One region of the Acetatifactor aquisgranensis genome, then DNA from elsewhere that is predicted to be linked to it. Evidence: a T-box and tRNA genes for the amino acid it is inferred to sense, from the RefSeq annotation. Region 1 holds a T-box; the other regions hold tRNA genes.
What was found. The T-box of region 1 lies ahead of thrS (threonine--tRNA ligase). A T-box ahead of a tRNA ligase gene usually reads a tRNA of that ligase, here a tRNA-Thr.
Positions count from the first base shown of each region.

Region 2: it has a tRNA-Thr gene. The T-box ahead of thrS (threonine--tRNA ligase) is inferred to sense a tRNA for this amino acid. The anticodon was not compared.
Region 3: it has a tRNA-Thr gene. The T-box ahead of thrS (threonine--tRNA ligase) is inferred to sense a tRNA for this amino acid. The anticodon was not compared.

Region 1 covers NZ_CALPDH010000012.1:59,475-70,474, reverse strand. Annotated here, with positions in the region: gene NFS35_RS11860 (glycyl radical protein) at 1-2,522, opposite strand, end outside; gene thrS (threonine--tRNA ligase) at 2,915-4,669, opposite strand; T-box leader at 4,742-4,957, opposite strand; gene NFS35_RS11850 (hypothetical protein) at 5,255-6,241, opposite strand; tRNA gene NFS35_RS11845 (tRNA-Val) at 6,720-6,793, shown strand; gene NFS35_RS11840 (L-rhamnose isomerase) at 6,966-8,222, opposite strand; gene rhaB (rhamnulokinase) at 8,370-9,776, opposite strand; gene NFS35_RS11830 (uroporphyrinogen decarboxylase family protein) at 10,102-11,000, shown strand, end outside.
Region 2 covers NZ_CALPDH010000024.1:34,198-45,197, forward strand. Annotated here, with positions in the region: gene NFS35_RS19360 (transglycosylase domain-containing protein) at 1-409, shown strand, start outside; gene NFS35_RS19365 (hypothetical protein) at 623-913, shown strand; gene NFS35_RS19370 (hypothetical protein) at 953-3,229, shown strand; tRNA gene NFS35_RS19375 (tRNA-Thr) at 3,320-3,392, shown strand; gene NFS35_RS19380 (MATE family efflux transporter) at 3,483-4,826, opposite strand; gene NFS35_RS19385 (Gfo/Idh/MocA family protein) at 4,877-6,037, opposite strand; gene NFS35_RS19390 (sugar phosphate isomerase/epimerase family protein) at 6,051-6,956, opposite strand; gene NFS35_RS19395 (glycosyl hydrolase) at 7,228-9,984, opposite strand; gene NFS35_RS19400 (hypothetical protein) at 9,965-10,288, opposite strand; gene NFS35_RS19405 (type 2 periplasmic-binding domain-containing protein) at 10,376-11,000, opposite strand, start outside.
Region 3 covers NZ_CALPDH010000011.1:132,168-143,167, reverse strand. Annotated here, with positions in the region: gene NFS35_RS11470 (lipopolysaccharide biosynthesis protein) at 1-50, shown strand, start outside; gene NFS35_RS11465 (acyltransferase family protein) at 78-1,121, shown strand; gene NFS35_RS11460 (hypothetical protein) at 1,301-1,522, shown strand; gene NFS35_RS11455 (IS110 family transposase) at 1,465-1,758, shown strand; gene NFS35_RS29660 (transposase) at 1,668-1,949, shown strand; gene NFS35_RS11445 (LIC_10190 family membrane protein) at 2,126-3,787, shown strand; partial or broken gene NFS35_RS11440 (IS1634 family transposase) at 3,973-4,573, opposite strand; tRNA gene NFS35_RS11435 (tRNA-Thr) at 4,736-4,808, shown strand; gene NFS35_RS11430 (hypothetical protein) at 4,897-5,283, shown strand; gene NFS35_RS11425 (ABC transporter permease) at 5,393-6,238, opposite strand; gene NFS35_RS11420 (ABC transporter ATP-binding protein) at 6,228-6,995, opposite strand; gene argH (argininosuccinate lyase) at 7,294-8,688, shown strand; gene asd (aspartate-semialdehyde dehydrogenase) at 8,705-9,790, shown strand; gene NFS35_RS11405 (DNA topoisomerase) at 9,828-11,000, shown strand, end outside.

The DNA of each region.
Region 1 (11,000 bases):
ATATCATCCTGCAAGGACTTGGACAGGGTGGTGAACAGCGCGCTGTACCCTGCCACCCGCACCACCAGGTGGGCGTACTTCTCGGGATGGGCCTGGGCGTCCAGCAGGGTCTCCCTGTCCACCACATTGAACTGCATATGGCTCCCCTTCTGGTCGAAATAGGAGCGGATCAGCGCCACGAAGTTCTCCAGCCCCTTCTCCCCGCTGAGTGCCGTGGGATGGAACTTCTGGTTGAACAGGGTGCCGTTGGAGGCGATGCCGTGATCCAGCTTGGACACGGAGTTTGCCGCCGCGGTGGGGCCGTACACATCCTTGCCCGCCGAGGGGGACACGCCGTCCGCCACAGGGGTGTGGGCCAGCCTGCCGTCCGGGGTAGCTCCGGTCTGGGCCCCCAGTGGCACATTGGCGGACACGGGATACAGCCCCGCCTGGAACTGGCCGCCTCTGGGATTGCGGTAGTTCAATAGCGGCTTGGTGTAAGTATACGCCACGTCCCGGGCGAACATGTCCACTTCCTCGTTGTCGTTGCCGAACTTGGGCACTTCGTCTATCATGGCCCGCAGGGCTTCGTATCTCTTCTTCTCCTCCGCCGGAAGCTCCGTGTTCATCACTGTCTGAATCATACCCGCAATCTGGGCTTCGTCCACGGCCATGCCGTTTCCGTCCATCTCAGGGAGATTCACCTTGCGAATCTCCCTCAGGATCTCCGTCACGATTTCTCCCGCGCTGACGGCATCGAAGCCCTGGCCGTAGTTCATGGCCAGCGCCCGCTTGTACTCCGCCAGGGTCACCTTCTTCTCGTCAAATACCAGCTTCTTAATCGCGTACAGCGAGTCCGCCATGTTGGCGATGCCGAAGCCCTGAGGCCCGGTAAAGTTGTAGACGGCGCCGCCCTCCTGGACGCTCTTGCCCCGCCTGATGCAGTCGTCCACCATGCAGGAGAGGTACGGCAGCGGGCAGCGGGTGGCATGGGCCACGTCGATGGCATTGTCCGCGTTCACCAGCAGGGAGATGTTGTAATCCATCTGTTTCTTATAGGCGTCATAGAACTCCTCAAAGGTAGCCATGTCCTCCACGGCCCCGGTCTCTATGCTGATCTTCTCACCCTTGTCCCAGCCGTTGGAGAACACCAGCTCCAGAGGGCGGCACATGTTGTAGAAAGCCGCGTCATGCCAGCCTTCCGTCTTCCCGGCCTTCTGGGGCTCCACGCAGCCGATGATATTGTAATCCCTGGCGTCCTCCAGGGTAAGGCCTCTGCTCAGCAGCGAAGGGATAATGACTTCATCATTGTAGTACGCCGGCAGGCCGATGCCCGTCCGCGTCAAATCTGCCGCCTTCAGCAGCAGCTCGTGGGGCGACTTGTTCCACACCCGGATGGAAAGGGATGGCTGGGGCAGGAACACATGCTTGGAGGCCGTGATGCACATAAAGCTCAGGTCATTCGTCACATCTAACCCCTCTTTGTCCTGTCCGCCCACAATCAGGTTCTGGAACAGGCTGTAGCCCGCGAACCCTTCCGCGCTGGCGGCGTCACGGCATTTGTTCAAATCGTTCAATTTCACCCAGATACAGTCGATCAGCTCCTGGGCGGATTCCCTGGTCAGCCTCCCGGCCTCCAGGTCTTTCTTATAGTAAGGATACATATACTGGTCGAAGCGACCCGGGGAGATGGAATGCCCGCTGGACTCCAGCTGCAGCAGCTGCTGCACGAACCAGAAGCTCTGGCAGGCCTCATGGAAGGTGGCGGCTCCGTGTTCCGGCACCCTGGCGCAGTTGGCCGCTATCTGCAGAAGCTCCTGCTTTCTCGCGGAGTCAGTGCAGGAAGCTGCCTCTTCCTCCGCCAGCCGGGCATATCTGCGGGCATAGCGAATCACGGCCTCGCAGCTTAGGACGGCCGCTTTCAGGAACTGGCTCTTGGTGCAATAATCTTCGTCGCCAGGGCTGCACTTGTCCAGCTCCGCCTGTATCTCTTCGATAAGCCCCCTGTAGCCTATGGCCAGAATCTTGTCATACTGGACGGTCACATGGCCCACACCGTTGTAGAAATAGTTGCCGGGGGTAAAGATATTGTGCTCAATGGCTTTCTTCGTCTCCTCGGTCATGAGGGAAGTGGCCAGTTCGCTGGTGGTCTTCCCCTCCCAGTAGGCGTCCGCCTCCAGCAGCTCCCGCTTGGTCTGTTCGGCTATGTAGAAGGGGTCTGCCTTGCGGGCGGCCACGGTGTCGAATTCGCTCTCCAGCCATTTGTAGGAAAATTCCGGGTAGGTCTGGCAGCCTCTGGGGGCGATGGTGGTGCTGCCTACCACCAGCTCGTCCTCCCGGATGATGATGGGGATATTGTCCAAAATATGGGCAAATGCCAGGGCGCGCCGCATGATTATCGGTTTGTCTTCTGTCGCCTTATAGGATTCTGTGATCAGCCTGGCCCTGGCGGATTCGATTTCCGGCATCTTGGCGTAGAGATGCGCTACCAGCCTGGGGATTCTGTCCGTTTTGGGGATTTCCTGTGTGTAATATTTGGCCATTGGTGCTCCTTTCTGTGTTGACCGCTTCGCGTTCTTTTGTGTTCTATTTTCTCTCAGTTCGATTTTGTGTTCTTTGAGGCTGTCATTTACACTGCTTAACAGTTAAAATTTCCGGGTAGCCTGACTACATAACGCCAGCCATATACGTTTCACAAATGCAGTATGGTAAATTCTGGCGTTATGCAGTATATCTTCTTGTGAGTCGTGATTCCCGGAACAAGCATCTTTCCTATTCAGTATATGCCTATGTTATCCAAATGTCAATAAATCTGGCACTATTTCCCTTAATATTTTTGTGGGTTTATTTTGTTTTTTGTTGTTTTCGAGAAGCCTTGCGTTTTTCCGAGAATCCGGAATCCTGCTTGCCACATGGCTGATAAAGTGTCCAACGCTCAGATTCCTTCCTCTTTCAGCATTCCCAGGAATCTCTCCAGCGGCATCCTCCCCAGGTCGCCCTCCTCCCGTTTCCGGACAGAGACGTCTCCGGTTCCGGTTTCCTTCTCGCCTACGATGAGCATATAGGGCACCCTTTCCATCTGCGCCGTCCTGATTTTGCAGCCTATCTTCTCCCCTCTGGCATCCGTCTCGCAGCGCAGGCCCTCCTTCTTCATGGCGCTTTCCATCTCCCGCGCATAATCCATATATTTATCCGAAACAGGCAGCACCTTCACCTGTACCGGGGACAGCCACAGCGGGAACTTTCCCTCGTAATGCTCTATCAGGATACCCATGAACCGCTCGATGGAGCCGAACACCACCCGGTGTATCATGATGGGGCGGTGCTTCTTCCCGTCCTCCCCGATGTATTCCGCCCCGAAACGCTGGGGCAGCTGGAAATCCAGCTGGATGGTTCCGCACTGCCATGTCCTCCCGATGGAATCCTCCAGGTGGAAATCAATCTTCGGGCCGTAGAACGCCCCGTCCCCGGGGTTCACCTCATAGGGCAGCCCTAAATCCTCCAAAGCATTCCGCAGGCCGTCGGTAGCCATCGCCCAGTCCTCATCGCTCCCCACGGAATCCTCCGGCCTGGTTGACAGTTCTACGTGATATTGGAAACCAAATTTCGAATATACCTCATCTATCAGCCGGGCCACCCCTTTAATCTCCTCCTGGATCTGCTCCGGCATCATGAAGATGTGGGCGTCGTCCTGTGTGCAGCAGCGCACCCGCATGAGTCCGTGGAGGGTTCCCGACTTCTCGTTTCTGTGGATCAGCCCCAGCTCGCTGACCCGCATGGGGAGATTGCGATAGGAACGGGGCTCCATCTGGTATACCAGCATGCCGCCGGGACAGCTCATGGGCTTTATGGCGTAGTCCTCCCCGTCGATCACCGTGGCGTACATCTTATCCCTGTAATGCTCCCAATGCCCGGAAGTCTCCCAAAGCCCGCGGTTCAAGATCACCGGCGTGGATATCTCCCGGTACCCCTCCCTGGCATGCAGTCTCCTCCAATAGTCGATGAGCAGATTCTTCAAAACCAGGCCCCTGGGAAGAAAGAAAGGGAAACCAGGCCCCTCCTTTAGCAGCGCGAACAGCCCCAGTTCTCTGCCCAGCTTTCTGTGGTCTCTGCGCTTCGCCTCCTCCAGGCGGTTCAGATATTCCTCCAGCATCCTGGAATCCGGAAAGGACGTGCCGTAGATCCGGGTAAGCATCCTGTTCCTCTCGTCGCCGCGCCAGTAGGCCCCCGCCACGGACAGCAGCTTGAACGCCCTGACCGCGCTGGTATAGGCCACATGGGGGCCGGCGCACATCTCCAGATGCTCTCCCTGCCTGTAAAAGCTAATCTGCTCCTCTGACCGCAGCCCGCACAGAATCTCCGCCTTATAATCCTCGCCCCGCCTTTCCATCTCCTCCAGGGCCCACTTCCGGTCTGCCGTGAATTGACGCAGTTGGAGATTTTCTTTCACAATCTTCCGCGTTTCCGCTTCCACTTCCGGGAAATTCTCCTCCGAGAACCGGAACGGGAATTCGAAGTCATAGTAGAACCCCTCCGGAATCGCCGGGCCGATGGCGCATTTCGCGTCCGGATAGAGCCGCTTTACCGCCTGGGCCAGGATATGGGCCGTGGTATGCCGGAACGCGTCCCTCCCCAGCTCCTCCTCAAAGGCCGCCTCTCTCATGGAACCGTCTCTCATCTTGATCTTCATTTTTTCTCTTCCTTTCTTTAAGATTATTAATCCACATAAGAAAAGCACCCCCAAAGATATGTGTCGCATACCTTTAAGGGTGCCCATTGCACGGTTCCACCTTAATTTTTCACTTCAGATTCCATCAAATCCTAACCTTTAACGCAGGTGTACGGCAACGCTTACGTCTACTTTCAGCATTGCAGCTAAGGAATGGTTTTCACATAGAATCCACATAAGCGTCTTCCACCCTGTGACGCTCTCTCTGTCTGCGATTTTTATGCTACTTGTTTCCGTCATCGCTTTTTCTTATGTTGATTTGTCTCTTATCCTATCATGGCGCAGGCCGCTTGTCAAGAGCCGGATTGCAGGCGTGTGGGGAATTTTGCACTGCATTTTTTCGCGCAACCGGGAGTTGCTGAATTTTCCATGTCTGATTGGCAGACCTGTCCCGGGGAATCTGTTACACTGAATATGCTCTCGGATTTCAGGGAAGCACAATCCGGCAGAAAAAATGTGTTTTGCTGTTTCCAGGCAAAAGAAAGAGCGTACAGACTGGTCTTCTATACGCTCTGGCGCTGTGCTGCTGATTCAGTTGTGGTCGGCTCATGGTCTCACGGTTCCGTACTCCTCCGCCAGGGATTCGATCCAGCGGCGGCTTACCACCAGATTGACCGGCTCTTCCGCCTTGCCCTCCTGGCCGGACACCGGCTTTTTCGTGTATACCAGGTAGCCCTCCGCGTCAAAGGGCTTCTCCTTATAATAGACTCTGTTGCCCTTTTCATAGCCGATTTTGCCTGCCATGATACGGCGGGCGCATTCTGTCAGCTCCTCTTTCGTTCCGTACCGCTTTTCCACCGCGTCCTGCAGCGCCTTTTTCTCCACAAAGGCGTACATCGCGTATCGGATACTGTCCACAGTCAGCGAATCGCCCTCCGCATGAGGCCAGATGAACATATAGTACTGTGTCTTCAGGCCATCCTTGACGAACCACCCTTCCGCCCCCTTCACTCCCATGATTTCCAGCGCGAAAGTGGGCAGGGGCGCATCGTTAAAGATGTAGTCCATCTGCGCTTTTTCATCAACCAGACATGTCCTCCCGTTCCGGGTGTATTCCACGTCTACCCCGGCCCGCTGTTCCTGTTGGTCGACGATTCTCCGATATGCAATCTCCGTCCTGTCGTCATTCCGCAGCCGCGCGTAGTAGTTCCGCCTCATGAATTCGGCCATGATGTCTTCCTTGCGCATGTCCAGCCGGAACGTGGAGCCTCTGAAGACAGGCTTTTTGTCGTATGCTTTGTCGAAATCAGGCTTGAATCCTATATATTCCTTTCCATTATAGGAGCAATACTGTATATGACCGCGAATATCTCTTCCCTTGTATCCAAAACATATCTCTTCCCCGTTCAGGAGCGCCCGTATCTCCTCTTCCGTAAAGATGTGCTCCCCCCATTTCCCCTTAAAGTTCACAGGATTCCCATTGCCTGTGCTGTCTTTCCACATACCATTCACATAATCCCCCATTGCTCTCTCCTCCTCTTCATACTGCACGTCATTGGAATTCACGTAAAACTGCAGCAAAGCCACTATCACTACAACAGCTTTCAGACCGCCAGCCGTATATGCTCCTCTTGGGCGAATCGGAAAACCGGGGCTGTCTTGAGCATAGCAGTCTTCCGCTTAAATACGGTTACTTAGGATATCGGCCTTTGTCCCCCAATCCATAAGCCGCCTCATCCTGAGAGAATCCCAAAACTACACACCAATCCCCAAAAAATATGCTATACTATATAAATGGCATTTAATTCCCGCCTCACCTCCCTGAGCGGCGAAGAAGAACAGATTCGGGGGCCGGACCGGCGTGCATGTCCCAAAGGACAGCCTCCCCAGGCTGTTCGGCGCCTTCTGCCGGGCGGAGCAGTCCAGAAGCCCCAAGACCAGAGGAAGCGGGACTCTGTAACTTTCGTTCCTGCATCTCACCCGGAATTCTCTCCCGAAAATCCTCTCATTTTTCTCAATTTTAAAAATTCCCTCTTCCCATTTTCTTTCATTTGTGTTATTATAGGTGCATGGAAGCATAGCTCAGCTGGGATGAGCGCTCGCCTGACTAGCGGGAGGCCAAGGGTTCGAGCCCCTTTGCTTCCATTTTTTACGTCCACACCTGCCATGCGCCATCCAAAATCATCGGGGCGATACCTCCATGACCCTGACAGAGGAAGTCCATTTTTCCGCCCGTCTCATAAACCGGCAAAAACGGCCGGGGCTGCAATGACTCCGCCGCCCCGGCCATAATCCTGAAAAAATGAACTTCCCACACTTATCTCTTCAGCTGAACCTCATCCTCGTACTTCTTCACTTCGCCATAGAAATCCTTGTCGGACACTACGCCGCAGCGCTCACAGTACTCGTTCCATACGTCGCCGAAAGGCAGGGTCTTCACAGCCTCCTGCTGCACCATCAGCTCAGTCATGCGGTTCTCGTCCTGCAGCTTCCTCAGTTCTGCATTGGGAGTGCACATAGCCATAAGCAGCGCTTTCTGCCAGCTGCGGAAGCCCATGGCCCATGCGGATACGCGGTTGATGCTGGCATCAAAGTAATCCAGCGCCATGTAGACTCTGTCCAGACCGTCGCATCTGATGATTTCCTTTGCCATCTCTTTTGTCTCGTCATCGAACAGCACCACATGATCGCTGTCCCAGCGGATAGGCCTTGTGATATGCAGAGCGATTTCCGGATAGAAGCACAGCAGCGCGGGAATCTTGTCGGATACCACCTCCGTGGGATGATAATGTCCGTTGTCCATCAGAGGCAGGCAGCCGTCATGGGTAGCGGCAAAGCTCAGCGTGAACTCAGCGCTTCCGGCTGTAAATGCCTCCACGCCGATACCGAACACCTTGGACTCCACGCAGGGTTTCACTTTGTTTTTGTCAAAGGGCTCGGACAGAATCTGCTCGATGGAATCCTTATATCTCATTCTGGGGCCCATGCGGTCAGCGGGAATATCCTTGTAGCCGTCGCCGGTCCAGATATTCATGACGCAGGGAACACCGGTCTCCTCCGCAAAATACTGGGAAATGCGGACACATGCCCTGCCGTGGTCGATCCAGAACTTCCTGGTCTCCTCGTCCGGGCTGGACAGGGTCAGGCCGTCCTTTACCTTGTCATGGGAGAAGAATGTGGGATTGAAATCGATACCCATATTTCTCTCCTTGGCGAACTCCACCCATTTCGCAAAGTGCCTGGGCTCAATCTTGTCCCGGTCCACGAACTCGCCGGGCTCAAAGATGGCATAGCTTGCGTGGAGATTGAGCTTCTTCTTGCCGGGCATCAGGCTTAAAGCCTTGTCCATATCCTGCATCAGCTCTTCGGGAGTCTTGGCCTTTCCCGGATAGTCTCCGGTGGTCTGGATACCGCCGGTCAGGGGGCCGTCATGATCGAAGCCGGTCACATCGTCGCCTTGCCAGCAGTGAAGCGCTACAGGAGCCTCCATACACTTTTTAATCGCATCTTCCACATCCACGCCGTAGGATGCGTAAATCTCTTTTGCGGATTCAAATCTTTCCTTTGCTGTCATTTCTTTTCATCCTTTCTTTATATTGAAATCCTTTTTCATATTAAGGTTTCCGTTTTATTGGATATCGGCTTTCCGGCATTCTTTTTGCGGCAGCATTCCGAATCCGCCGCAGGCTAAGAAACCGCTCCCTGCCTGTTCCCGATTTGCCTACGGCTGGTACTGGCTGACAGGGAAAGACTCGAACACACACGCCCTGGCGGCTTTCAAGCCTGCCAGTTCTCCTGCCGACATCATCTGCGCCGCGATATTGCCGATGGCAGTGGCCTCTGTAGGACCCGCGTACACAGGAACGCCCGTAGCCTTAGCTGTCAGACGATTCAGATAGTCTGCATTGGAACCGCCGCCCACGATATGGATACAGTCATATTTCTTCCCGGTGATGCCCTCCAGCTGCCGTATGGTCTTCGCATAGCACTGGGCCAGACTGTTGTAAATGACGGACGCCACTTCGGCCAGTCCCTCCGGCACCTGCTGCCCGGACTCCCTGCAGGCCTCCCGCACTTCCTCGGTCATATTGGCCGGAGCCAGGAAACGGTCGTCATTGCAGTCCACGATGGAGGAGATGGTGCATTCGGACGCCATGTCGCAGATTTCACCGAAGCCAAGCTCTCCGCCGATTTCCTTTTTCACGGACTGGATCATCCACAGCCCCATGATATTCTTCAGGAAACGGAAACGATAGTCGTACCCGCCCTCATTGGTCAGATTGCTGGCCTTGCTCTCAGGGGAGCAGTTGGCCTCCATCAACTCCGTCCCCATCAGGGACCATGTGCCGGAACTGATGTACAGTGCGTCATCGCTGGCCGTGGGAACCGCGATGACAGCGGAACCGGTGTCATGGGTGGCAGGCTCCACTACCTTGCAATTGTATCCCACCTCTTCCTGCACCTCGGGAGTCAGCTCTCCAAGCACGGTGCCGGGCGTGACCATTTTCTGGAAAATCTTCTCAGGATAGCCGAGTTTCCTGATGAGCTCCATATCCCAGTCCCTGGTCTCGGGGCTCACCAGCTGTCCTGTGGTAGCCTCCGTATATTCCGCAGCCGCCACACCGGAAAGCATGTAATGGAAATAATCCGGCATCAGCAGCATGGTCTCCGCCTCCGCCAGCTGCTCCGGCTTCTTCACTTTCAGGGCCATCAGCTGATAAATCGTGTTGAAGATTGCTTTCTGGATTCCGGTGCGTGCATATAGCGCATCCTCGGAAATAATCTTATATACTTCCTCATCCATCCCTTTGGTGCGCCCGTCGCGGTAGGCCACCGCATTGCCGATGCGCCTGCCCGCCTTATCCAGCAGCACGAAGTCCACGCCCCAGGTATCCACGCCCACGCTGACGGGAATCTTGCCTGATTCCCCGCACTTCTTCATACCCAGCTTAATCTGGGCAAACAGCTCGTCCACATCCCAGACGTTCTCGCCGTCTTTCTCCACCATGCCGTTGGGGAAACGGTGCACTTCTTCCAGTGCCATCCGGCCATCCTCAAGATGCGCCAGGATATGGCGCCCGCTGGACGCGCCGATATCAATCGCAAGATAATATTTGAACGAATCCATTGCCATCCCTCTCCTTTCATTCCTCTTGTAATAAAGCGATTGTATCATATTTCCCGGAACAAAAAAAGGATTTTTTTCATTTTCTCCAAAAAGAAAGCCTGCCCGGACTTTTTTCATGTGAAATATGCATAAAAAAATGTGAATCCCACATCTTTTTTTGCCCGATGTATCGGTTTGCAGTCTGGAAATATACTGTCTTTTGCAAACTATATGGTATTGTTTTCCGGAGAATTTTTTTAAAAAATAACCTCGCCACATTTACGCCGGGCACAGATTCATGATAACATGATATCAATTCCAGAAAAAAGCAAAGGAGATTGATGATATGAAAAATCGTGAACGCGTCCAGGCCGTGCTCCGCTTTGAAAAACCTGACGACCGGCTGCCGATGATAGAATGGGCCTCCTGGTGGGACAAGACCATCGATGCATGGCACAGTCAGGGGCTTTCCACGGAAATTCCCTGGAATGAGCTGGCCCCATCTCTCGGATTGGACCAGCATGTACAGTTCTGGCTCCCCCACAAGGCCGGGGACTGCCCGCAGCCCGCATTCAACGGCGGGCCTATCATGGAGGATGAACAGGATTACGAAAATCTACTGCCCTACCTTTATCCCGAACACGCGATTGCCGGCCCGCTGCAGGCTATGAGCAGGTTAAAAGCAGGCCACGATGCCGGAGAATTCCCCATCTGGCTCTCCCTGGACGGCGGTTTTTGGTTCCCGCGCACGCTTTTCGGAATCGAGAATCATTTGTATTCTTTCTATGATTATCCTGAGCTGTACCACCGTATCCTGGATGACCTGGCGGATTATCAGATAAAGATGCTTGACCGGGTTTACGAACTGCTCACCCCGGATTTCATGACTTTTGCCGAAGATATGAGCTATAACAACGGCCCGATGATCTCGGAGGAATGCTTTGACGAATTCCTTGCCCCCTACTACCGCAAGGTCATCCCCGTCATACAGGCACACGGCACCAAGGTCATCGTGGACACGGACGGCGATGTCAGCAAGATGATTCCCTGGATGAAACGGGTAGGAATCGAGGGCGTGCTTCCCCTGGAGCGCCAGGCCGGCGTGGACGTGGCCGCATTGAGAGAGGCTTATCCCGATTTCATCTTCATAGGGGCTTTCGACAAGATGACCATGCGGCAGAGCACTGAAGCCATGCGCGGGGAATTTGAGCGTCTGCTGCCGGTGATGAAGAGCGGCGGCTTCAT
Region 2 (11,000 bases), on a different contig from region 1:
CGAATCAGGCCTGCTGCCCATCCCTGGTGTCTGCACGGCCACACGTGGTGAATATTTTGCCGCGGGAACCGTTCCTACGGATCCATGCAACATACATTATGTGGGAGATATCTGTCATTATGACCTGCTGCCCGCAAGCCCTGAGTGTCCGATGAAAATACCCGGTGCGCTGGATCTGCCGTTCCAGGAGGATCCGGCCCTGCTGCAGGGTTCCTCTGGTGTCACGCAGCCGCTTGGTCCTGATGGACAACCGCTGCCATACGGCTCTGATACCCCTCACTGCCAGCATGATGCCGCATTCTTTGCGAATCCGGACTACGAGGCAATCCTGGCACAGCAGGAATGGGCCGCCAACGAACGCGATATACAGAATGCGCTGCAGGATGCCGGCTTAGAAGACACAGAATAACTTCCCTGAAATACCGCTCAAAGCCATGACGTTTCCACATGTGTCATGGCTTTTTGCCAGGCTGCATCTTTTCTTATATACTTGCATATAAATGTCGAATTATGATATAATATTGGCACGGAAAACATCTTGTTCTTTTCTTAAATTTAAGGTACACAAAGGCGTATATAGTTATGAGATAATAAGTATCAGCATACACCAAGGAGGTCAATCATGGAACAGCCATTATATACTTCAGTGAAAGTGAACAATGAAATAGAGTTATGCGAAGTCGCAGACTTGGAATGCAAGCAGCTTATCGAAAAGGCTCTCCTGAGCAAACGCATTTCCTATTATATCCGCTGGCCCAAGTCCTCTATCTTTCATCTCAGCAAAAGCAACTGTATCATATGCGTGAACGACAGTTCAAGGGAGATTGCCGAAGATATGGTCCGTTCCATTTGTGAGGAAAAGGGCTATTCCGTAAAATTTCTGATGCGCAAATCCCAGAACCAATATCTGTAAAGAACGATTTTTTATAAAATAACCAAAGCGAGGACACATATGAATTCCATAAAACTTTCCAGACTACGCGCAAAGCACATCGTGATTGGCCTACAAATCATTATTCTTCTAATCGCTGCCAGCAGCTGGCTTCTTAACCGCGGCAATGCTTACAGCAAAAACTTTACAGTTGACGACTATCTTCTCGCAGAAAACGCAATAATAGACGGCACGTTGATTTCCATGGATGATTCCTCAGGAAGTCAAGGAGTTTTTTTGTCCACGCCTTCGCTCAGTCTGAGTAAAGGCGTCTATCAGATACAGATTGATTATGCTGTGAATTGTCCTGGAAATTCCGTATCTGTCAGCTCCGGTCTGGGAAGTCTGGAAATGAAGTGCCCTTCTCTTGAGCTGGATTCCACCTGTTATACCCAAACTATGGTTTTAGATATTTCCCGTAGTGTAGATGATGCTGTTATTCATGTCTCTTTTTCCGGGAATGGCTATATCCGTATAAGTAATATCGGGATTTATGAAACCAGTTCCCTTTACAAAAAGAATTTTTTCTATGCTTTCCTACTATGCGTGCTCATCAATCTGGGCTATTTTTTTCTACGCTCTGATATCAGGATCAGAAAAATCATTTTGGCTCTGGCCGGTATCTTTGGGATATCCTGTTATCCGCTCTATACCGATTTTCTCATGGCCGGCCATGATATTTTGTTTCATTTGATAAGAATCGACGCCATCAGCCAGGGCCTTTCCCTTGGCACTTTTCCTGTAAAGCTCCATCCTCTATGGGCCAATGGATATGGCTATGCAGTGGGAATATTTTACGGCGATGCCTTCCTGTATTTCCCTGCTTTCCTCCGCATACTCGGTTTTTCCATTCAGGCTTCCTACAAATTTTTTGTAGCATTCATAAATCTGGGAACTGTCCTGATTGGCTATTATTCTTTCCGCAAGATGTTCTCGGATGAGAAAATTGCCCTGTTAGGTTGTCTGGCCTATACGCTGGCCCCCTATCGTCTCATGGACGTGTACACAAGAGCAGCGGTAGGAGAATATTGTGCCATGATGGTCCTCCCACTGATATTATGTGGATTTTACTTGGTTTTTCAGGACAGCAGAAAGGAAAATTGGTGGAAGCATTCCATTCTCATCGCCTTTGGGCTCACCGGGTCGATTCAGTCTCATGTGCTAAGCACTCTCATCGTAGGGCTTTTCATCATATTGACCTGCCTGATACTTATAAAACGCGTTTTCAGGAAATATGTGTTCCGTTCTTTGGTCACTGCCGCTGCACTGGCCATTCTTCTCAACTTGAATTTTATTGTTCCGTTCCTCGATTTTTATACGGAGGATATCATGGTTAATTCTCCAGAATGGTCAGGCGCTCCGCGTGGCTCCTTTCAGACAGGCGGACTATTTCCAATACAGCTGTTCGCGCTATTCCAAAAAGGTACCGGCAGCGCCTGGTCCACATCAGCCGGAATTGCCACAGAACCTACTTTCGGCGTCGGTATCCTGATGACGATTGGCCTGTTTGTATTTATCTATCTCCTCTGCATCCATAAGAAAGATTGCCAAAAAGACCGCAACTATATTCCAGCAATCCTGTGCGCACTGTTTGGCGTTCTCTCACTATATATGGCTACCTGCTATTTCCCATGGGATGCCCTTATATCTATAAATGAGGGCATCGAAAAAATCATTCTGACCCTGCAGTTCCCATGGAGAATGCTCATGCCCGCCACGATACTGCTGGTATTCGTTGTATGCTATTCCTTTCATATAGGCAAAAAGGTATGGGGGAACTGCCAAAATTATCTTCTCGCCGGCATCTTTCTCCTGATATTAAGCTGTGGATGGTATTTTTACGATTTCTCGTTTTCCGGGGAGCCCTATCGTATTTACAGCACATCAGAATTAGATACAATGCAGCTTTGCACATGTGATTACTTACCTTCCGGTACTGACCCTAATCTCATCCATGCGAACCTTGTCTATGCAAATGGAGTAGCCCCTCTGGAAGCCTATCAACAGCTGGGGACGGCAATTTCCTGCAACGTCAAGGCTCAATCAGAGGATGCGTATGTAGATTTTCCTTTATTATATTACAAATACTACCGCTGCACTGATGCGGACACCTCCCAGGCTCTCCCTGTATGCGCAGGCACCAACAATATGGTTCGTGTCCAATTTCCAAAGGGATATTCCGGCTCTATTTCTATCCGTTTTGTCGAGCCATGGTTCTGGAGATTGGCAGAGATAATATCTGCCCTTACATTAATTGGCATAATTTGGGGGCTGCCAAAACTAAAAAAAGTCCATTAAGAATTGTGCAAAAAATTTAGAATTTTTTGTTGACAAGGCTGCCGATCTTTGCTATAATATCATTTGTGAGCGCGGGAATGTTGCTCATGTGCTGCTGTGGCTCAGTCGGTAGAGCGTCGCATTGGTAGTGCGGAGGTCACGGGTCCGATTCCCGTCAGCAGCTTAAATAAAAATAGCGGAAATCCTGATAAAATCAGGATTTCCGCTATTTTGTATGCCAAAGGTTATGGGCCGCCGGAGGAATTCATTTATCCTACCGCGTTTTCAGCTTCCGATACAGCGTAAAATACATGGTGATAAAACATGCAAGTCCCCCGATGCAATTGGAAATGGGTTCCGCCCAGAACACACCGTCCACGCCCAACCCCGTTTGGGGCAGCATTATCGTCAGCGGCGCCACGATCACGGCCTTGCGCAGCAGGGAAAAAAAGACCGCATGTCTGGAATATCCCAGAGCGGTAAAGGCCGACTGCCCGGTAAACTGGAATGCCATAAAGAAAAATCCCAGGAAATACAGCTTCAGCGCGCTGATTCCTGCCTCCAGCATGGCGGCGTCCTCCGTAAAAATCGAAAGCAGAAAATGAGGACATTGTATCACAGCTCCCCAGGCCAGTAAGGTATACAGAATCCCCATACAGGCCGTAAAGCGGATTCCCTGACAGACGCGGTCATACCGTTTCGCTCCGTAATTGTACCCCAGCACCGGCTGGGATCCGCTGGTTAGGCCGCTTACCGGCAGCGACAGGATTTCCCTGACGGAATTGAGGACCGTCATGATGCCCACATACAAATCCCCTCCGTATATCTTCAGCGTCGCATTGCACACCACCTGCACCAGGCAGTTTGTCCCCTGCATGATGAAACCCGACATGCCAAGGGAGACGATTTCCCGGGTCAGTTTCCAGTCTGCCCGCAAATGCTGTTTCTTTATGCGGAGCCCCGCCTTTCTCCCGGTCAGGAAATTCAGGACCCAGATGCTAGATACAATCTGGCTCAAAATAGTGGCCAAAGCCGCTCCCCTTACCCCCATATCCATTACAAATATGAAGACAGGGTCCAGGATTAGGTTCAGCACCGCTCCGATCAGCGTGGTCATCATGCCCATCTTAGGGAAACCCTGGGCATTGATAAAGCCATTCAGCCCCGTGGAAAGCATGACGAAAGGAGTTCCAAACAGATAAATCCGCAGATACGCATCCGCATACACATAGGAAGCGTCGCTTGCCCCGAACAGATAGAGCACCGGCCTGCGGAACAGATAGCAGAAAAGAAACATCAGCGCGGAACAGCCAAGGAGCAGCGAACATGTGTTTCCCAATATCAGTTCCGCCCTCTCCTCCTCACCGGCTCCTCTGGCTATGGAAAACAGCGGCGTCCCTCCGGTACCGAACAGATAAGTGAACGCGGCAATCAGCGTAGTCAGCGGAAACGCCAGCCCGATGCCTGTCAGCGCCATACTGTCCGCTCCCGGCAGATGTCCGATATAGATGCGGTCCACCACATTGTACAAAAGCAGCACCAGCTGCGCCAGCATCAGAGGGATAGCCTGGGATATAATGTTACGCCATATCTTTCCTTTTGAAAAATCGTTCGTCATGAATGCCTCCCTCTCCATCCGCTCTTCTGCCGGAATATTTTACCTGTATCTTAATAAGTCTTGCTGTTGTCCACGATTACCTGGGACTCCTTTTTCACGATGGCAGAAGTCCTGATTTTCTCCTGGAGCAGCTCATAGAACCGATCATCCGGGAAGTTCTTCACATCCACAGTCTCTCCTGTCCATGCGCTCAGATGGATGGCATTGGAAATCGTAAGCCCTAATACCCCCTCTTCTCCCGGCGCCAGAAGCTGCCCGCCATGCAGCACGGCGAAAGCGAAATTGTTCAGAATCCCCACATGCTGAGGTCCGCCGGAGAAATCCGCCGGAATATTGCACTCCCAGCACTCCGGCTTTCCAAAAGGCTCCGCGTTGACTTTATTGTGCTCCCGCTCCGATATCACATTGCGGTGGAAGACAATCCTGTTATCCTCTACCACCACCTTGCCCATGTCGCAGGCAATCTCCAGGCGGTTGGTGCCCGGCGCTTCCCCGGTAGAGGTAATGTATTCTCCTGTGGTGCCGTTTTCGTACTCAAAATATGCCATCACATCGTCTTCCACTTCGATGTCATAATACTTTCCGAAGCTGGCCTTGGCAAATATCCTGTCCGGCATCCCGAACATCCACTGCCAGAGATCCAGCTGATGGGGATTCTGATTAATCAGCGCGCCGCCGCCCTCTGTCTTCCAGGTGGAACGCCATGTGCTGCTGTCATGATAAGCCTGGGGGCGGTACCAGTCCGTGATGATCCAGGTAATCCTCTTGATATGGCCCAGCTCGCCCTTCTGAATCATCTCCCGCAGCTTCTGGTATACCGGATTGGTCCGCTGGTTGTACATGATGCCGAACTTCCTGTCAGACTGCGCCGCGGCGGCGTTCATCTCCTTTACCTGTCCGGTGTAGACTCCGGCGGGCTTTTCCGTGATGACATGCAAGCCCTGGGCAAACGCCTCTATGGCAAGGGGCGGATGATAGTAATGGGGCGTAGCGATGAGAACGGCGTCGCACAGGCCGCTGCGGTACATCTCCCCGGCATCGCCAAATACCGGGATTCCGGGATACTGCTGCCTGGCCGCCTCGCATCTGGCCGGAGCGATATCGCAAATCGCGCCCATTACCATGTCGGGCACCTTACCCTCCGTCACGTTTTTCACATGTCCCGTTCCCATGTTTCCAAAGCCGATTACACCTAATCTTACTTTCTCCATAAAGCAAATCCTCCTACTCGATTATCTTATCTACAATCTCTTCCAGGGCACGGTAAGCCAGCGTAAAGGTTCCCTCTCCTCCCTGGGGGAGATCCAGCATCTTGTCGTCCAGTTCCAGCGAAGCCAGCCCTGCAAAGCTTCCCAGATGGGGCTCAAGGCTTAAGAAGCCGTCATATCCGTTGTCCAGAAGGCTCTTCAGAATATACTCCACATTTCCGTCGCCCGCTCCCGCCGGCACTACTTTTCCGTCTTCCAAAAATGCATCCTTGATATGTACATAGCTGATGAATTTTTCCAGCTTCTCATAAGCCTCTTTTGTATCCTGTCCGCACTGCACGAAATTAGCGGAATCGAATACGGCCCGGAAATGCTCGCAGGACAGTTCCTTCATTAAATCCGCACAGCGCTCTGCGGTATCTCCGTAAATGTCTTTTTCATTCTCATGGAGCAGCACCACATCCTGCTCTTTGGCATATGCCGTCATCCTGCGCAGACGGCCGATTACCTCCTCCCTCTCTTCGGCGGACCAATCCTGAGCGGTTTCTCTTTCAGCACCGCTGGCAGCGCCCTCTGCCGAATCGGGTTTCGCAGGACGATAGAAGCTGAACATCCTGATATATCTGGCATCCAGTTTTTTTGCTACTTCCACTACTCTCTGGAACTTTCTGAAATGCGCCTCGAAATCCTCGTCAAGCCTTATCTTCCCGATGGGAGAACCAATGGAGGATACTCTGATTCCGGCCTGCTCCATCTTCTCTTTCAGAGCCTCCGCCTCTTCATCGGAAAGATCCGCGATATTCTTCCCGTCAATTCCCCTTGGCTCAAAATAGCTGATATTCAGTTTCTGCAGCACCCTGAACTGGGTATCCACGCCCTCCGCGATTTCATCCGCAAAACCGCTGATTTTGTCATATTTCATCTGGCTTTTCTTCCTCCTTTATTTTGAGACTCTTTCGAATCTCCTCTTAATACCTTTAAAATAAAAGTACCATATTTTGTTCAATCTGTAAAATGTTTTTCATTCTATTTTCTCTAAAATAAAATGAGATAATGGCAGTTGGAATCCGTTAGTCCAGCTGCCATTTATACTGCTTAACAGTTATAATTTTCGAGTAACCAGACTGCATAACGCCAGCCATATGCGTTTAACCAGTGTAATACAGTAAATTCTGGCGTTATGCAGTATAATATTATGGGGCATCTAATCTGAAGTCTCTCTGCTGCCTGTAAATACGCACAGGACCCATTAATCCCGACACAAGATCCTCACTTTCTCTGTCAATATTGTCTTCATTCCAATAACGGTTCCATCCCAGAGCCATTCCTTCGTCTACCAGCATATGTCTTCTGGCCGGAGCAGCTGAATTGGACACTATGATAGTAATCTCATTTTCTCCTTCCTGGAGAAATTCCGTGATGTCTGCCCGATAAGAAGCCCATGGGGTCACTGCTGCCAGCTGATGATCGATCCAGACCTCCGCACAGGACTCTCTCTGTCCCCACTGCAGAATATAACGCAGCTCCTGCCCCTCTTCCCGGAAAACATCCGGTTTCCACCAGAAACGGTTACGATAAAGCGCCTGCCCTGAAAACCAAGGCAGTCCCAAAGAAGCCCATTCCCTATAAGATATAGGCACTGGTTTCAGGAGCACCTGTAGCGGTTGCTGCAGCCCATCCTCAGGGCTTTCCGCTTCTACATCCAATTCCAGCATCCGCACCCGGTCTATCGGCCGTACCCTCAATGCCTTTTCTTCTGCAAAGGATACCTCCACACCATCTAACCGACATCGATATCCGCCTTTCACACAAGGCGCCGCTATTTCCGCTGTTCCCACAGGCAATGTAATCTGATAGGCTACTCGCCTGGGCCATGAAAGTCTTTCCCCATACAAAGGCAAATCTCCCCACGGTTGAAGCGGCACATTTCCCCTTTCCCAGGCGTATAGCCACACGCCGTCCCTTTCCGCCCAAAGCTGGCGGGCAGGATCATGGCGACGGGCCTGGAGACGACGGCTCAGATTTTCCCAGCTTTCCTCATATTGATTGCTCACAATCCATTCAGAGTTACTCTGTATGCACACCGGATTTTCTCTCATGTCTTTCAGGTACAGTTCTCCTTCAAGCAGCAAGGAAATCATCCTGTCAGCCGGGAGCTTTTCCACAGAGCAGATATTGCTGTCCGGATAAGGGTTGGGATTGTGTACATGAACTGCAATCAGATTCTCCCCTTGATGGAAAAAATCACCTAACTCCAATGTAACAGGCTTCATGCCGCCCTCTCCTGCCAGATGCCCGTTCACATAGAGCGTAAACTGCTGCACTGCTGCAACACAGATTCTTCCTCCGGATACATCACTTTCCAAAAATACTTCTTTCTGAAAGTACAAATCCGCCTGATCCATGCTGTCCTGCCAATGAGGCCTCCTGGTAATCCAGGATGCTTTCCACAGGCTTAAATGCCTCCCGCACCTCCCCATTTCCCATCGAGTATTGCAGATACGGATCGGTTTGGCCTCCTGTCCATACCCCAGGCGTTTCCCCCAGGTTTCCACAGGTTCCTCCCCTTTCAAAGGCTCTACCAGAAGATAGCAGGCTTCATCTGCTGCAAGCATGATTTCCACCTGGACTTTCCCATCTACACATCTCGCACTGACGGGCCATATCTTCCCAGTGGCCGAATCCATTCGGCTCACTCTTCCCATAGCGTTAAGCCGTAGTTGCAGCGTTTTCTCCACATCTTCGCTGTTGCTGATAAAATAACTGTCACAGTTTTCTATTTTCCTGTGATTCACATATATCTCAGAGGAGTCACCTTTCAATATCTCCACATCCCGGCCAATCAGCCCTGCAATCTTCTCCGGCAGTTTACAGGATGGCAATTCCTCCCCATAGAAAAGCACTTTTCCGCCCGATATCTGATAACGATTCAGCCATGTCTTCAGCTCCGCTGTCAATACCGCCTCCTGCGGGAATAGAAGCACCTGGATTTTCCTTCCGCCGCTTTCCAGATATCCCTCCCTCACAGGAGCGGCCAGAATGGTATCTTCATCTATCACATCCGCATCCATCTGGTTCTCCACCAGACTGTATAAAGCCTGATTGTATCCCTCTTCTATATGCCGGGCCGTCCAATCAGATTCAATCCCTATGGTATGCCGCTGTATATCCCGGATGGGATAATAGAGCCCAATCTGCACTACCGGATTCCCAAGAGAATTCATATAACAGATTCTGCGAATTTCGTCCGCAAAGTGCCGGAAATATTTCCAGTAGGGATTCTGGTAGAAAAAGCTGGCGGGCCAATCTGCCTGGGATCCCTGATGGTCACATTCATAATACATGCCATGGAGTACAAAGAAATTGATTCCCATAGCTCCCATAGTATGCACGCCCCTGCGATATTCCTGAAGGCTGCAGCCCCATCCGGCGCCTCCCATGGCCTCTGACATGGCACGCTCTCTTCCATAGGCCCTTGCCACTGAAACCGAATACTTTGGCTCATGGAAAGAAATCTTTCTGGGCAGGCGATACCGATAGTCATGGCAATCAGCTTCGGGAATCTGCAGATGGCGCATAGTCCTGAAATAGTCTCCTTGCCGCCAGGAATGCATCGACAGATACTCCTCCGTATGGCCGGTGAGCATCAGATGGTGTTCCCTGCACCAGTCTCCCGTCTGCTTAAAAAATGCTGTCTCATACATATGTGCCGCAGTCTCAAAGTAGTCCTCGCGTACCTTGTCTTCCCGGGAACTACCCTCCTGTAACAGCCAGGGAAGATTTTCCAGCAAATCATAGTGATGCCTCTCCCGGAAAGTTTCCGGCAGCTTCTCTGTCCAGGCAAGCCCCCTGGCCGCCATATAAATCTCATCAAAGAAGATTCCGGGAATCTTCCCTCCAAAATGTTTTCCGTATCGAGCCGCGTATTCCTCATGGGTGCTGAAATCCATATTCGAAGGTACTTCCCGCTGTCCCGCTGGGCCACGCATATTCATCGTACAGCCAGGGATAAAAACCGATCCTCTCACCCTCTTCCACACAGGCCGATATCGCTTCCCACCATTCCTTCTCCAGGTAAGGCGTAGTGATATACGCCCTTGCATGCATAAACGCACCGCAGATTCCCTGCTCTTTCATCATACCCATTTGCCGTTTCAGCTCTCCCGGCTCCAGAGTTCCGTTCCAGAACCAAAACGGTATCACACTAAATTCCTCAGGTGGTTCACGAAATCTGTCTTTCCAATTCTCTCCCATAGTTAACTCTCCTCACTGCACATGCGGTAATGGAAAAGGCGGACACCACTGCGTCCGCCATGCCCGCCGCTTTCCAGCTCTTATGTCTTATCTCAAACCATAATAAGTATACAGCATTTCAATGTAATCCTGCAGCCCCATGCTGTCCAGCTGATCCAGATACGCCTGCCACTCGCTGTCATCATTAATATTCTTTCTTCCCATGACGAACTCTGTATCTGTCGCCTTGATATAATCATTGATGGTAGCACTGTAGTCTGTAACCGCCTGCACTACCTGCTCGTCCTCGCACCAGACAATATCAGGAATATGGTGGTTTACATAATAGGGTTCATAAGTTTGTGCTGCTTTCAGCAATGTAAACGTATTGTCCGTTTCCTTGGTGCTCTCATCCAAAACAGCCGCATAGCGTATTTCCTCCTTGTCATAGCGGGGGAAACAGCCAGAGTTCCATAAATATTCCGGAATCAGCCTGTCAACCGTCAGCTTGACAGCCCCATTGGTGCCGTAAAGGTTCTGTTCATCCACCATCTCATAGGTAATCCCCTCCATGCCCCAAACGCCCATCCAGGAACCTTCTTCACTAATCAGATAATCCAGAATTTCAAACGCTTTCTCCGGATGTTCGCACTGGCTGCTGATAGCGCCTACCAGATTGAAGTTGCCGCCGAAACGGGCTGCAGACTGCTGATAATCACCCTTCAAAGGCGCC
Region 3 (11,000 bases), on a different contig from region 1:
GGATTAGGAGTCATGAGAATAGAATGGATATTTCAGATTTTGGTATATGATGCCTATACCTTGGCGGAGGGAGATAAATGCAAAAGAGGATTGATATTTTGGGAAAAGGGCGTGGGGGGGTAACGTTGCTTATAGTATTGGCACATGCCAATCTGTTGATAGACAGGAACCTATTTCAGGGAGTTTTTATACAAGGGTGGTGTGGCGTTGACTTTTTCTTTATCCTCAGCGGATTTCTTATGCTGTGGACATATGACAGAGATATGAAGCCGGTTGCCTATATTAAAAAAAGATTGACTAGAATCTATCCTGTCTATTGGATATACACAGGTGTTGTTTTGACTCTGCATTTTTTTGTGGTTAAAGTGTTTGGGTCCAGATTGGTTAGTTGGATTGAGTTGGATGCAAGGGGTATTTTCCGTTCCTTTTTGTGCCTGCCTACAGATGTTGCGGCGAATGAAATGCCAATAATACCTACAGGCTGGACATTGCCATATGAAATGCTATATTATTTTGTCGCTTTATTTATTTATATTTGTGGGATAAGGTTTTTTGGGGGGATTATTGCTTGTTGGGTAGCGTTGATAATAGCTGTAAATATGGGTGATTTTAAGAATGTATACATTAGTTTTATTGGGAATCCAGTGTTTTTAGAGTTTTTTATAGGGATGTTGATTGCATGTACAGTTAAACAGAAGAAACCTAATGCAGTGAAGAAAAAGGCCGCTTTGGTATTAGGAATGATTTGGCTGACTGTTTTTTGGATTGCAGAGAATAGAGAAATAAGTGTATTGATGTCTTTCAACAGAGTGTTTAAATTTGGCGTTGCATTTATGCTAATTGTGTATGGAGGGGTAGGTATGGAATTAAGCAATGGTATACAAAAAAGAAAAGAGTTCTGCATAAGTAGAGTTCTTGATTTTTTGGAAAAAATTTCATTTTCCTTGTATTTAGTGCATTTTCCATTGATTGTCATATTAAATATATTAGGCAGAAAACTTTCGATTCCTACTACAATAAGTTTTGCCGTGATAATAGCAAGTTGCATTGTTGTGGGCGGGTGTGGTTATTATTTTGTGGAAAAACCTATTATGGATTATATTCATGCGCTACAAAAGTAAACCCTCATGCCCGCGATGCTTGGCACCACCATAAATGAAACATCGTGAGTGATAGACTATTGGTAGTTACAAGCCATAAGCTCTGGTGTATACTGGAAGTATACGGCATATAAGGACGTAAAGTAAAATAACAAGAGATAGGAAGCTGTGCCGTAAATTTATCCATCGGAGGTGTCAGAATGGAGAAAGTTTACGACAAATGTTGTGGTATTGATGTGCACAAGAAGCTCATCGTGGCCTGCTTCAAAAAAGGCAGCAAACAGGAAATACGGGACTTCGGTGCAACAACCAGGGAGCTTCTCGAAATGGCTGGCTCAAAGAGGGCGGTTGTGAGATGGTTGCCATGGAGAGCACGGCATCCTGTTGGAAACCCCTGTACATCCTTGAGACCTGTGAACTGAAAGCCATGGTAGTCAATGCCCGCCATATGAAGGCCGTTCCGGGTCGCAAAACGGATGTGAAGGATGCAGAGTGGATTGCGGATCTTCTGCAGCATGGCCTGCTTACGGCGAGCTACATCCCGGACAAGGGCCAGCAGATGCCCATATCTCTTCATGGGCGGGGCTTTGCCCTGGAAATAATGAGAGTGCGCATAAGCGTAAATCCGGTAAGACCACAAAGGGAAATGCCCTGCTGAGGGATACACTGGTTGCATGCGCCCATTCAGCGGTCAAAAACAAAAACTCGTATTTCTCTGCACAGTTTGCACGAATCAGTGCACATCGTGGGAAGAAAAGAGCTTACGTTGCGGTGGCACATTCCATGCTGGTAGCCATATACCACATCCTCAAGGACGGTGTCAAAGTAAATATTCCAGCGGTTAAATGAACTGAAACAGAAAATGATACCTGGTTTATGTGAAGTGAAAGATGCAAGGCAATAGAAACGGCATATTTTAGGGATTTTTCCGATTCTTGCCAGGTGCGTTAGACAATTAGGGCATACCTAATTGCAAGCGTTGGTAACTAATTTTAATATAAACGAACAGGGGGACATGAAGTAGAATGATTTGTACATTACTAAGCTGGGTCGTAATAGGCACATCGGCATTTTTATGGGGAACCGCTATTTTGTCTTTTTTGGAAAAATTCAATCACTACGAAGAGAAGAAATTGGACATGGTTCTGATGACAGGCCTCTGTGCGCTGACAGTTTATGCTCAATTTTTTAGCCTTTTTCGCAGGGTCAACAGAGCCGCATTTATGAGCGTGATTTTTGCGGATGCCATTATAGTGATCTTGATAAAGGGAAAAATGAAGTGTTGGCTTAGAAAATTCAGGAATATGGAAAAAGATGTTTTTAAATATCGATTTTTTGCAATTGTGGGAATCGGGATATTAGTGGCCGGTTTTGCGAGCGGGGAGGTAAGGCATTATGACACTGCTCTATACCACGCTCAGGCAATCCACTGGATTGAGGAGTACGGAGTGGTTCCGGGATTAGGAAATCTGCACAACAGGCTGGCCTACAACAGTTCGTTCCTTCCGCTCCAGGCATTGTTCAGCCTGAAGTTTTTGACAGGCCAATCACTGCATAGCATGAATGGCTTCATTATGTGGCTCTTGCTTTCTTACGCTCTGTGCTCCATGAGGTTTTGGCATAGGAACAGGATTTACGCATCGGATTTTTTGCGTATAATCATTATTCTGTATTATGCGGGCAAAGTGCGTCATATAAGCTCGCCAGAGACAGACGCTTTCGCGCTTGGGCTGACAGCCTATATTTTCAGCAAATGGGTGAATTTGATTGAAGATGGGGAAAAGAATATAGCACCCTATGCGTATTTGTGCATACTGGGAGTTTATGGTGTATCCCTCAAACTGTCTATGACGATGGTGGTGTTCCTTGTACTCTTCCCGGCACTCAAATTGGTTACAGGGAAACGATGGAAGGAAATTGCGCTTTATCTGGGATTTGGTATTGTGACGGTCATGCCTTTCTTGATTAGAAATGTTATTATTTCCGGGTATTTGTTATACCCATACCCGGAAATCGATTTGTTTCCTGTGGATTGGAAAATGCCGGCGGCAAGCTTGATAAGGGACCGGAACGAAATAAAGGTCTGGGCATGGAATCTGTGCGATGTAGCAAAAGCAGATGCCCCGTTTTCAGTGTGGTTTCCAGTGTGGCGGGAAAATATGGGAAGGACAGACTATATGCTTTTTGTCATTAACATAGCGTTGGTGCCTATTTGTCTGTGCGTGGGGGGGTATCAGGTACTGAAAGAAAAAAGGTGGGAATTCCTCCATATTTCTGGATGTATGATATCCTGTATGGTTTTTTGGTTTTTTACGGCACCTTTGGCAAGATATGGAAAAGTCTTTCTATATCTTCTGCCGTTTTATGCTATAGGGACACTTCTTGGGCGGGCCAGGGAGGGGCGGATGATAGTGATTGCTATGGCCGCTTGGGAGATTTGCTGTATTATTTCGCTGCTCAAAGGCATAAATGTAAATTTCAAGCATGTCATCATATGCGCAGATTATGCGTTGTGGGAATGTAATCCGACAGACATTGGCGGTTTACGGATATATATACCTGAAACAGGGGATCAAACGGGATATTACGATTTTCCATCGACTCCATATAAATCTGTACTAGAGCAGATTGAATTGCGCGGAGGTTCCTTTTCGGAAGGGTTTCGCCCATATCCCGCTGAGCGCTAGGTAGACGAAATTTAATGATTAGTCCACATTCCAATAAAGTGGCCGTATTGTAGCGTGTTGACTATGGGAAGACGAAGGGGAACTGCAGGAGGCTCAGGCTGTTCATAGAGGCCCACAGGGAGCCGTTGGAACGGTATCTCGTGGAGTGAAAAGGAGTGGGCGAAAGATGAAGGTCGATAATGCGATACCGCTTCCTTTAAGGTGCCGGAAAGTCTTTTCACGGACTGGGTAACAATAAAGGCACGCCCGCCCATGGAATTGAAATTCCTTATGTTCAGGAATCCGAGCCCTGCATCCGCACAGTATATGAATTTTTTCCCCCTTGAACATCTGCGTGAGCTTCTTCTCAAGCGGGATGGCGGTAGTCTGTTCGTTGTCGGAACCGGAAGTGATGCACATGGAAAGGGGGATGCCTTCCCTGTCCATGAACAGCCCCATCTCCACGATGGGGGTGGGGCGGTGTTCTTTGGACGGCCCATATTTGCGCAGGCCCCTGGCGGTTTCCCCGGTCACTTCATCCACATAATCGTCATCTTCCGTTTCTGTTTCAAAATAATAGTTGCTGCAGTCATAGAAGCAGACGGAAGTGTCCCTCTTTACGATGTTTCTGCTCTTTTCAAACAGGTGGGTGATGTATCCGTCATAATGTTCCTCCATGATGTCCATGGTCCGCATGATATGCATGTAATCAAACCGGGGCTGTTCGTAAAAGTCTGCCAGGTGCCGGTATGTACCGAGTTTGGAATCCGGATGGAGGATACGGGCACAGGTAAGGAACCTGTTTAAAAATGATAATAACAAGACGTAATAGAGTCAAATTTGCGAAAAGTTTCCAAAAATAAAAAAAGTAGTTGCAAATTATTTCAAAAGCCTGTATAATGAAAATCGGTCTTGCGAAAGGTGGTCAGAACAGTTCGACTTGACCTGCCGGAATTGTCCGGGTGATAAGCTTCTGTGGCTCAGTTGGTAGAGCGATTGATTCGTAATCAATAGATCACGGGTTCGAGTCCCGTCAGAAGCTTTTTTTCTGTTTTCTTTATCATCTTCTAAATCGTTGGTTCGTGATTGTTTTCGTATCGTATGTTTCCAGGTAAAAAGGAGGATATTTTATGACATTGTCGAGCGAGGACTTATTGGCGATATCGCAGTTGATGGATGTGAAGCTGGAGAGCATATTGGAGAGTAAGCTAGAGAGCAAGTTGCAGCCAATCAGAGACGACATACGTTTCCTGAAAGAGCAGAATGAGAAAGATATACTGCCTGGGCTGCAGAGTGTGGAGGAATGCTGTATTCCTATGCGGAACGACATACGTTTCCTGAAGCTACAGAGCGAAAATGAGGTTCTGCCCCGTATACAGAATATTGAGGAATGTTATCTCTCTACATATGAGAGGTATAAGAACGGCATCATGCAGATTGATGCCATGCAGGCAGATATCGACATCATGAAGAATGTCGTGATGAAGCACAGCGACAAGTTAAAGCAGCTGGCTTGAGGCGATAAGTTATGTAAGGCCGGAAAGCGGAAAGCTTTTGGCCTTGGCGCTGATGTGCCGCCGGCGTTGCGCGGAATCAGTGCCGGTGAAGCGACACAGTGCGGTGGAATCACATCTTGAACTGCTTTTTTATCTGATGCTCAATGAACTGTATCGACTGATAGAACCCCAGCGCAATGATGCACAGCACGATGATACTGGTAATCACCATATCCAGCTGGAATACCTGGGAGCCGTATATGATTAGGTACCCAAGTCCCCGTCTGGCCGCCAGGAATTCCCCGATGATGACGCCCACCAGGGCCAGGCCGATGTTCACCTTGGCGGTGCTGAGCAGTATTGGCACGGAGCCGGGGAGCACTACTTTGCAGAAAGCGTCCCGCCTGCTGCCGCCCAGCGTGTGAATCAGCGTAATCTTCTCCGGATCCACCTGCTGGAATCCCGTATAGAAACTGATGATGGAGCCGAACACCGCCACGGACATGCCGGCCACGATGATGGTTCGGGTGCCGGTGCCCAGCCATACGATGAACAGCGGCGCCAGAGCCGATTTCGGCAGGCTGTTGAGCACCACCAGATAGGGCTCCAGTATCTCCGACAGCTTTTTGGAGTGCCACAGCAGCGTGGACACCAGCAGGCTGAAAAGAATCACCAGCAGAAAGCTGAGCAGGGTCTCGAGCAGCGTCACGCCGATATGGGCCAGCATGGAATTGTTCCTGATCTGATCCACGAAGCAGCGCGCCACGCGGCTGGGGCTGGAGAAGAAGAAGCTGTCGATCCATTTCAGATTGGCACTGACTTCCCACAGGACTAAAAAAAGGACGAAGATGATCGTCCGCCAGGAAGCGATTTCATGGTGGTGCCGTCTGTGCTTTCTGATGAATTCCTCCTGTCTTGTCAATTCCGAAGAGGCTTTTTTCCTGTTTTTCGTTTTTCTGTTCCATTCAGCTCTCATGAGTCAGATCCTCCCATAGCATGTTGAAATACTGCTGGAATTCAGGAGCGTTCCTTGCAGCCAGAGGCGAATCGTCCGCCAGCGTCAGATGCACGGTTACTTCGTTCTTGACCACTGCCGGCCGTCCGGACAGGACGATGATGCGGTCTGCCAGGCTGACAGCTTCCGACAGGTCGTGGGTGATGATAATCATGGTCTTTCCGGCAGCGCGGATGAGACGGCAGATATCCGCGGACACGAAAAGTCTCGTCTGATAGTCCAGGGCACTGAAAGGCTCATCCAGCAAAAGCAGTTGGGGTTCCAGGGCCAACGTGCGTATCAGCGCCGCCCGCTGCTTCATGCCGCCGGACAGCTCGTCGGGACGCTTATCCTTGAATTTGTCAAGGCCATAGTCTTTTAAGAGACGGTCCACCGCCTCCAGCCGCTCCGGCGTCATTTTATGGTTCAGCTCCAGCCCTAAAGTCACGTTCCGGTAGACAGTGCGCCATTCAAAGAGATGGTCCCGCTGGAGCATGTAGCCTATCTTCGGATAGTGCAGGGAGCCGTCAGGATTGTTCACCACGATGGTTCCCTCTTCCGGGGACAGGAGGCCTGCGATGATGGACAGAAGCGTGGATTTCCCGCAGCCGCTGGGGCCTACGATGGCGATGGATTCTCCCTCCCGGACGCCGAAGGAGATGTTCTGCAGCGCTTTCGTTTCCCCGTGGAGATTGTGGTAGGAATAGCCGATGTTTTTCAGTTCCAGAATATTCTCCATATTGCCATTCCTGATTTTCTTTTTCTTATATTATATGAAAGACGGCGGGCGGGGGTTCCTTTTCCGTGAACTTGCAGGCTGTTAAGGCTTGCTTCTGTGGAATCTGCGGCAAAATTCTTTGCGGGACTGGGATAAAAAGGGGAGTTTGCACGGAGAAATTTCTCTGCAGAGCCAAAGCCGCGGCTGAAATTGTGAAAAAAGCCGACTTGATATAATTAAATATGCGTGATAGAATGTAACAAACATATTTCAGCTTTTTGATGAGATATTTTTAATGAGACAAAAATCGGAGGGAAATATGGCACAATTATGGGGCGGGCGCTTTACGAAAGAGACAGACCAAATGGTCTACGACTTCAACGCGTCCATAGGCTTTGACAAACGCCTTTTCCATGAGGATATCGAGGGCAGCGTGGCTCATGTGACCATGCTGGCGAAGCAGGGAATCCTCACGGAGGGGGAGCGGGACAAAATTCTGGAGGGACTTTCGGGAATCCGTAGAGATGTTGACGATGGTACGCTGGAAATCGATGAGACCTGTGAGGATATCCACAGCTTCGTGGAGGCAGAGCTGATTCGCCGTATAGGTGATGCAGGCAAAAAGCTCCATACCGGCAGGAGCCGCAACGATCAGGTGGCGCTGGATATGCGGCTCTATGCGAGAAAGCATGTCACAGAGGTGGACGGACTGCTGAAAGAGCTTCTTACAGTGATTCTCACCGTGATGGAAGAGAATACGGGGACCTATATGCCGGGCTTCACCCATCTGCAGAAAGCGCAGCCCGTCACGCTGGCCCATCACTACGGCGCGTATTTTGAAATGTTCAAGCGGGACAGGCAGCGCATGTCGGATATCTATGAGAGGATGAATTACTGCCCTTTGGGAGCCGGAGCGCTGGCAGGCACTACATATCCCCTGGACAGAGAGTGCACGGCTTCTCTGCTGGGCTTTGCGGGCCCTACGCTGAACAGCATGGACTCCGTGTCGGACAGGGACTATCTGATAGAGTTTCTGGCGGCGCTGTCCACTGTGATGATGCATTTAAGCCGCTTCAGCGAGGAAATCATTATCTGGAATTCCAATGAGTATCAGTTCGTGGAGATAGACGATGCCTATTCCACCGGAAGCAGCATCATGCCCCAGAAGAAGAACCCGGATATCGCGGAACTGGTGCGGGGCAAGACAGGGAGGGTCTACGGAGCGCTTATGTCCCTGCTCACCACCATGAAAGGAATCCCGCTTGCCTACAACAAGGACATGCAGGAGGACAAGGAGCTGACCTTTGATGCCATCGACACAGTGGAGAACTGCGTTACCCTGTTCACCGGCATGCTGCGTACCATGAAGTTCAGAAAGGAACGGATGGCGGCCAGCGCCATGAACGGCTTCACTAATGCCACGGACGCGGCAGATTATCTGGTGGGGAAAGGCGTGCCTTTCCGGGATGCCCATAGCATCATCGGCAGGCTGGTGCTGTACTGCGTGGAAAAAGGCACTTCCATTGACAGGCTGTCCCTGGATGAACTGCGCGGCATCAGCGATAAATTTGAAGAGGATATCTATATGGCTGTTTCCCTTGAGACCTGTGTGGAAAAGCGTCTGACCATTGGCGGGCCCGGGCCGGAGGCTATGAGGAAAGTCATAGAGAAGCATAAAGAATATTTAGCGGAAGAGAAAAGCCAGACAAAGTGAGGACGGAGGAAAGACAATGAGTGAAAAGTTAAAAGTAGGTATTTTAGGCGGAACAGGCATGGTAGGGCAGAGATTCATCTCCCTGCTGGAGAACCATCCCTGGTTCGAGGTGACCACCATAGCGGCAAGCCCCCGCTCGGCGGGCAAGACCTATGAGGAGGCTGTGGGCGGCAGGTGGAAGATGGACACGCCCATGCCCGAAGCGGTGAAGAAACTGGTGGTGATGAATGTCAACGAAGTGGAGGCCGTGGCTTCTCAGGTGGACTTCGTGTTCAGCGCCGTGGACATGTCAAAGGATGAAATCAAAAAGATAGAAGAGGATTACGCCAGGACGGAGACGCCCGTGGTCTCCAACAACAGCGCCCACAGATGGACCCCGGATGTGCCCATGATGGTGCCGGAGATCAATCCGGAGCATGTGGAGGTAATCGAGGCCCAGAAGAAGCGCCTGGGAACAAAGAGAGGCTTCGTGGCCGTAAAGCCCAATTGCTCTATCCAGAGCTATGCCCCTGTGCTGACTGCGTGGAAAGAGTTCGAGCCGGTGGAGGTGGTAGCCACCACGTACCAGGCAATTTCCGGCGCGGGCAAGACGTTCCAGGACTGGCCGGAGATGGTGGGCAATATCATCCCTTACATCGGCGGCGAGGAGGAGAAGAGCGAGAAAGAGCCTCTGCGCATCTGGGGTAAGGTGGAGGACGGAGCCATTGTCCCCGCCCAGAGCCCTGTCATCACCTGCCAGTGCATCAGAGTGCCCGTGCTGAACGGACATACCGCAGCCGTCTTTGTGAAGTTCGCGAAGAAACCTACCAGGGAGCAGTTGATTGAAAAGCTGGTGAATTTCAGCGGCGAGCCCCAGAAGCTCCAGCTGCCCAGTGCGCCTAAGCAGTTCATCCAGTACCTGGAGGAGGACAACAGGCCCCAGGTGACGATGGATGTGGATTTTGAAAACGGCATGGGCATCAGCGTGGGAAGACTCCGTGAGGATACGGTATATGATTACAAATTTGTCGGCCTGTCGCACAATACGGTCAGGGGAGCGGCGGGCGGTGCTGTGCTCTGCGCGGAGCTGCTGAAAGCCCGCGGATATATCGAAAAGAAGTAACAGAATAAATTATGATGGAACAAATAAGGAAAACAGAGTGGGAAAGAATTTATTTATTGCGGAGAAGCCCAGCGTTGCCAGGGAGTTCGCGAATGCGTTGAAAGTGAATGCGGCTTCCAGGGACGGCTATCTGGAATCGGCGGACACCATCGTCACATGGTGCGTGGGGCATCTGGTCACCATGAGCTATCCGGATGCCTACGACGAAAAACTGAAGAGATGGAGTTTCGACACGATTCCCTTCCTTCCGGAAGAATATAAATATGAAGTCATCGAAAGCTCCAAGAAGCAATATACTATTGTAAGCTCCCTGATGAAGCGTCCGGACGTGACTACGATTTACGTGTGCACGGACTCCGGGCGGGAGGGAGAGTACATCTACCGGCTGGTGGAGCAGATGTCCGGCGTCAGGGGCAAGGAGCGCAAGCGGGTGTGGATCGATTCCCAGACGGAGGAGGAAATCCTGCGGGGCATCCGGGAGGCCAAGGACCTGAAGGAGTACGACAACCTAAGCGACGCGGCATACCTGCGGGCGAAAGAGGATTACCTGATGGGAATCAATTTCTCCCGGGCGCTTACCCTGAAGTACGGAAATGCGGTAAAAGATTATCTGAAACGCGATAAGGCCGTGATTTCCGTGGGGCGGGTCATGACCTGCGTGCTGGGAATCGTGGTGAACCGGGAGCGGGAGATCCGGTCCTTTGTGAAGACTCCCTTTTACCGGGTGCTGGGGAATTTCAGGCTTCAGGACAAGGGTTTCCAGGGGGAATGGCGCGCGGTGGGAGGCGCCGGAACCCAGCCGCCGGAATCTGCCTGGTATGGTTCTCCAAAGCTCTACAAGGAGAATGGCTTTAAGGAAGAGGCGGACGCGAAGCGGCTGATCGCGCATCTGGAAGAAGCGCCGGTGGGCGATATTCTGGTGGAGAGCATCAGCCGGAAAAAGGAGAACAAGAATCCGCCCCTGCTCTACAACCTGGCGGAGCTGCAGAATGACTGCTCCAAGCTCTTCAAGATTAGTCCCGATGAGACTTTGCGGGTAGTTCAGGAGCTGTATGAGAAAAAGATGGTTACCTATCCGAGGACAGATGCCAGAGTGCTGTCCACGGCAGTGGCCAAGGAGATACATAAGAACATCGGCGGACTGAGGGGCTACGGACCGGCGTCCGGGTTCGCGGCGGAAATCCTGAATAATGGGAGCTTTAAGGGAATC